Regions from separate parts of the Jeotgalicoccus nanhaiensis genome, predicted to be linked through region 2. Evidence: riboswitches for the same ligand, from Rfam matches in the RefSeq annotation. Region 2 holds a riboswitch; the other holds the start of a gene.

Region 1 (3,171 bases), on a different contig from region 2:
AATGGATCGTTCTCTCCTAACCCCGACATCATCAGCCAGGTGCTCTTCTTCATCAATATCCGGGATATACATTGTCCGCACTGCAATTAATTTATCTTCATAAAAAACACCTGCAACATAGCCCTGGTTTACACCTTTCTCAAATTCTTCCCTCGACAGTTTTTCGAGAACTTCCTTTTGTTCTAAAAAATCATACACGGAATTCTGCAGTTCTAAAATCTCTTCGATATCATTTAAAGTCAGTTTTACAAAGTTCATATTTATCTCTTCCTTCCATATTATAATGATGTTTAAAACTCTTGAAATCGGTTATTAATATATTGAGGAGTTGGTGTAAAATGAATATATTAGTGAAATGTATGAACTCCAGCAATGACAAAACATTTTTTAAACTGATCACTGATAAAGATGTGGGAAAACCACCTTTAGATTCTTTTATATATAACTGTATGAGTAAAAATAATTCTTTTGATGAAGACAATATACTGGTTGAATTAATCTATCCGGATCATACAGAATTATATTTGGAATATAATTTAAATTTCAGCCGTTAAAATACGGCTGTTTTTTTATTTAATATCTTCCAGCCATTCAAACATTAGCGGCACCCATTTTTGTACGTGGGTATTTACTTTTCCTGTTATTTTTGTCGCGGTACTTAAACCGTGGTCGCCTTTATGGAAAGTGTGAAGTTCCCAGGGCACATTGTGACGTTCGAGCGCATCGGCAAAATCCAGCGCATTTTTTATAAACACAAGTTTGTCTTCACCCGTATGCCAAATAAAAGTGGGCGGCGTGTTTTCAGATACATAATTTTTCACTGTTGCTTTATCGAGAGTATCCGCTTCTATCGCTTGCCCGAATACCATACGGCTCGCCATCGACATGTATTTAGGATCTCCGATGCCTCTTTCTTCGGCAATAATTCTGTTAAGATCGTAATCCAGTATCGGATAACTTAATACTTGAAAGTTCGGGCGGTACCATCTGGATTCTTTCCCAACCCGATCACTCAGCCACGGCTGATTCCAATGCACACCGAGACTTGCTGCCAGATGGCCGCCTGCTGAAAATCCGAGGACACCGATATTATCCGCATCCACGTTATATTCATGAATATTTTCGCGGATATGAGTCATCGTAAGTGCCAGCTCAATTAACGGGTTCGGAAACTCGGAACCGAGAATTTCTTCAGGTTCCAGCCCTGCAGCGATTTTGTACATTTCATCCCGCGTCGCTTCTTTTCCTTCAGCTTCAAGCCTTGTTCCTATCGTTGAATAGCGCAGTATAAATACTTGATAGCCCTGAGCCAGAAATTCATAAGCTGCTGGTTCAGCTTCGCGTTTTGATACATACATATAACTGCCGCCGGGACAAATGACGACGGCCGGCTTCGCTTCGACTTTGACACCTGAATCACCTAAAAAAGCTGTGACTTCTGCGTGATAATTACCTACTTTAAACTTTTTGATTTCCATCATCCGTACCTCCGTACTCTTGTTACTTTAATAGTACCAAAAAACTGCAGACTATATGAAGAATCATGTATCCACTTACAAAAAACACAGTATAGACCTTTCTCTCCGCTCTATGTATAATGAGTACTGGAAAATAAATTACGAAGAGGTTCTTAGCCGCACCCTCTTAAAAAAACTAAGACACACAACATGTGCCTTCGGGCTCATGTTTTTTTAATTTAAGGAGGATTTTTATAATGACAGAAGATTATTCAAAAGATTTAAGTTTATTGGGAAATCAAAATGTAGAATATAAATTTGATTATAATCCGGAAATTCTGGAAACGTTTGAAAATGGTCATATCGGCCGCGATTATTTTGTTAAATTTAACTGTCCTGAATTTACAACGCTGTGTCCGATGACGGGCCAGCCGGACTTTGCAACGATTTACATCAGCTACATTCCCGATGTGAAAATGGTTGAAAGCAAAGCCTTGAAATTATACCTGTTCAGCTTCCGCAACCACGGCGGCTTCCATGAAAACAGCATGAATATGATTATGGATGACCTCATTAAATTGATGGACCCGAAATACATAGAAGTCTGGGGCAAGTTCACACCCCGCGGCGGCATCTCCATTGACCCGTACGTAAATTACGGGAGACCGGGAACAAAATATGAAGAGATGGCTGACCACCGCATGATGAATCACGATTTGTACCCGGAAAAGATAGACAACAGATAAGAGTGACCGGCTAAGAATTTCTTCCATTTTAAAATGGAGGGTACATATTGATATTTTATTTAACCGCACTGTTTGCGGGACTGCTCGTTGTTTCAAACATACTGGCAGTTAAAGTATTTACGGTTTTTGGATTTGATTTACCCGCCGCTGTTATCGTTTATATGGCAACATTTTTAATTACCGATGTTATCGGTGAAGTATACGGTAAAAAGATGGCGGCGCGCGCTATACGCGCAGGATTTGTTACACAGCTCATCGTTTTATTTTTTATCTACATAGCAATAGAAGTGCCGGCTGCACCGTTCTTTGAAATGCAGACGGAATACGAGATGATTTTAGGGGGCAGCTTCCAGGTCATTATCGCGAGTCTGGTCTCTTATCTCGTCAGTCAGAACATCGATGTGTTTATCTTTCATAAATTAAAAGAACGTCACGGCAGACGGCATTTGTGGCTCCGCAATAACTTTTCAGCAGTAATTACACAATTTGCTGATACGAGTATTTTTATCGTGATTGCTTTTATTGGTACGGTACCGGCGAATGTATTAATCAGCATGATCTTTATGCAGTACATCGCTAAAATTATTATCGTGCTGCTGGATACGCCGATAGTGTATCTGCTCGTCGGTGTTGTCCGAAAACAGCTCGATAAAGAACGGGCTTTATTGAAAAATGTCACTGAACAGCTGTATTAGCCGGCTTTCGTGACGATGAGAACCGCTCATTGTGTCAGAAACTAAAAAAACTTCCACTGTCCAAAAGACAGCGGAAGTTTTTTAGTTTTATATACTTTTTCTAACTATTTTCCGGTAATAACCGAGTGACATTAAAGCAAATATTGAATACAGTACCGTGTAGACACCCATTACGATCAGGGTTGGTGTCCACATTTCAATCCCGAAGATAAACCATCCGGATTTAACTGCAAACAGTGAATGCAGAAGACCGATAACTAAAGGAATACCGAA
Region 2 (3,171 bases):
TCTTAACCTTTGGAAGACCTTTTTTAATTCTATAATTGTAGGAAGCAATAAAATGAACAGATGAAAATGTGTTATATGACAATTCTATTTATTTGTTCTTGATGTAAGGTGGATAATGAAGTATATATTTTATAATTTATCAGCAGGATAAGTCATCAACTTTGTTGATTATATATTTCAAATAAACCTAACTTTAAAGGAGCATATTATTTATGAGTGACTATAATGCAGTAGCACCAACTAATACGGATAACGCACCGAAGTTTGACGAGTCTTCTCAGTCAGCAGCGTTTTCACATTACAGCAATTTATCAGCACAGCTGCCAATCGATCCTTCAACTGGACAATTAGCAGAAGGCGGCGTTAAAGCGCAGGCTGAACAAAGCTTTAAAAATATCGAAGCAATTCTTAAAAACTTCGACCACGTAATGAGCGATATCGTAAGAATCACAGTTTTCGTTACAGATATCCAGAATGTAGATGCTGTGAACGAAGTGTTCCACACATTCTTCCCGACATATGTACCAGCGCGTACGAATGTAGCGGTTAATGCTCTGCCAATGGGTGCTGAAGTTCAAGTTGAAGCGCTTGTATCACATGGTGTAGGTACAATTCCTAATGCACCGCAGGCTGGAGATTTAATTAAATTAACAAACCACACTGCGAATGCACCGGCAAATGCTTTATCTTCACAAACTGTAGCATTTTCACACTACAACAATATTACAGCTCAGCTGCCAATCGATCCTGCAACAGGCAGAATCGTTACAGGCGGGGTCAAAGCAGAAACTGCACAAAGCTTAAAAAATATTAAAGCAATCTTAAACAGCATCGATGTACCATTTGATGACATCGTTAAAGTAAACATCTTCGTTAAAGACCTTGCGGATGTTGAAGCGGTTAACGAAGTTTACTCTGCGTTCTTCCCGGATTCTTCTATCGCGAGAACTGTAGGATATGTACCAGCTCGTACTGTTGTTCAGGCAGCAGACTTGGAAATGGGTGCTTCTGTACAAATCGAAGCAGTCGTATCTCACGGTGACGGTACGCCGCCTCAGGCTATCGAAGACAGACACGGTATCGTGATTAAAGCGAATAATACTGAAAATTCGCCAGTGGACAGCTTATCTACACAAACTGTAGCATTCTCACACTACAACCACTTGTCAGCTCAGCTGCCAATCGATCCTGCAACTGGTAAATTAGTTGAAGGCGGCATTAAAGAACAGACTAAACAGGCTTTAAATAACATTAAAGCGGTTATCGAAAGCGTTGACCACGTAATGGAAGATATGGTTAAAGTAAATATCTTCGTTAAAGACCTTGCAGATATGGATGCAGTCAACGAAGTTTACGCAGAATTCTTCCCTGAAGGCACGCCAGCAAGAAGAGTTGTCGGCGTTTCAGCACTGCAGGAAGATGCTCTAATTCAGATTGACGCAATTGCGGGCAATGCTGAAGGCACACCACCTGAAACTAAATAATAGCAACCAGATAAAAAATACGCCTCCATTTATATGGGGGCGTAATTTTTTTATTCCGGCAAAATTCTATGGCCGATTTTTTTAAATATAAACGTGCCGATAAATGTCGTAATCAGCGTCGACAGTCCAACTGTTGCTGCACTGAACCAGTACGGCAGTCCAAGAACTAAATACAGGGCCAGTGCCACAAATAGTCCTGCAAGGACACTGTACTGCAGGGCGTTTATCCAGACGTTTTTTATAAAATAACTTAATGTATAGGCAATTACCGATATAGTTACACCGACAACGACGTCGATTAAACCGAGGCTTGAGAAAATATTTGCAATACCGACACCCAGTACCATTCCCGGTATATATTTTCGGTTAAAAAATGGAATGACACAAAGTATTTCACTGATTCTGAATTGAATCGCTCCAGTGCCAATCGGGTTAATTACAGTAAGTGCGACATAAATTGCCGCTAAGACAGCATTAATAGCTATGTCTCTGATATTCATAATAGTAAATCTCCTTAGTTTTTTTGACAGGGAGTTTGCGAACCTGTTTTTTTATTTATTGACTGATATCGTCTCAGTAATTTCACCGGTTAAGGCACCGTTTTTGAAGGTGCGCTCAATCAATGTAATGTTGTTCTGATGGTCGAAAAGAACGACAGTGGAGCATCTGGTGCCGTAATCAAAATCAGGGATATCGATAAACAGCGGGGATAATTTCTTTTCGAGTTCAAACTCGACACCCGTTTTTTGAACGATGTCATCTGCTGCCTCGGTATCGATGCGGAGCAGATTAAATAAAGCATCTATATCTACTTCATCTTCTGACAAGACTTCATCCAGCTTTTCTTTTCCGATAACGACTTTAGGCCAAGGTGTATCCAAATATTCATTGGACAGCCCGTGCGTGCCTTCAGTTACACGTGAGATCTTGTTATCGTAATTGTTCATGTAATAAAGTTCATCAGGAGTACCTGTAAGCAGATTAAAGCCTGCATAGTCACTGCTGTATTCCGAAAGGTTTGTTAAATATTCTTTAGGACTTTCTTCTGACAGCAGGTAATTGACAATCAGTTCCCCGCGGGACTTTTCAGCTTTCAAGGTCATTTCTTTTGGCGTCCGGATATTAGTCAATGCTCCTATTTTACCTGATTTTGATACCGCAAGCCAGGTGCCTTTTGCTTTTAAATCACGGCCGCCTAAAATATTCTGATGGTCTTCCCAATAGGACATCGGTGCGGTCGGCCGTGAATAAAATTCATCACGGTTCGCCGCAAACACCATTTTATATTTTTTGTGCGTTCCGATATTAAAATTAATAAGACACATTAAAATCACTCCAAGGGAATGTTTCAGGCGGCTTGCAGTGAACTTCCACGTACTCGTCTTTCGTAGGATGCTTAATACGCAGATAAGTTGAGTAAAGGGCAATCTGCTGACCGACTTTTGCATTCTTATTATATTTTTGGTCGCCGAACAATGGATGTCCGAAATGCGACAGCTGCACACGGATCTGATGTGACCGGCCTGTGTGAAGCTTCACTTTTACAAGTGAAAATTGTCTGTTTTCATCAACAGTTTCATAATCCAGCTTGGCCATTTTTGAACCGCGGTGGTTTTTATGAACCACTTTGGAAATATTTTTCTTTGCATCTTTAAATAAATGATTCGTTAAAGTGCCTTTTTTCTGA

What was found. A riboswitch is a leader RNA that binds a small molecule or an ion and turns the genes downstream of it on or off. The one in region 2 is predicted to bind preQ1.
Region 1: it holds a riboswitch for preQ1, as region 2 does, so the genes downstream of both, queF (preQ(1) synthase) here and IR135_RS08870 (QueT transporter family protein) in region 2, are expected to answer to the same signal.

The regions. Positions count from the first base shown of each region.
Region 1 is NZ_JADGLW010000004.1:86,674-89,844, forward strand. Features, by position in the region: gene IR135_RS07320 (GNAT family N-acetyltransferase) at 1-258, opposite strand, end outside; gene IR135_RS07325 (hypothetical protein) at 339-554, shown strand; gene IR135_RS07330 (alpha/beta hydrolase) at 570-1,481, opposite strand; PreQ1 riboswitch class I at 1,618-1,663, shown strand; gene queF (preQ(1) synthase) at 1,715-2,203, shown strand; gene IR135_RS07340 (queuosine precursor transporter) at 2,251-2,898, shown strand; gene IR135_RS07345 (FtsX-like permease family protein) at 2,986-3,171, opposite strand, start outside.
Region 2 is NZ_JADGLW010000006.1:86,539-89,709, reverse strand. Features, by position in the region: gene IR135_RS08875 (RidA family protein) at 213-1,484, shown strand; gene IR135_RS08870 (QueT transporter family protein) at 1,535-1,984, opposite strand; PreQ1 riboswitch class I at 1,993-2,036, opposite strand; gene IR135_RS08865 (NRDE family protein) at 2,036-2,809, opposite strand; gene IR135_RS08860 (RluA family pseudouridine synthase) at 2,796-3,171, opposite strand, start outside.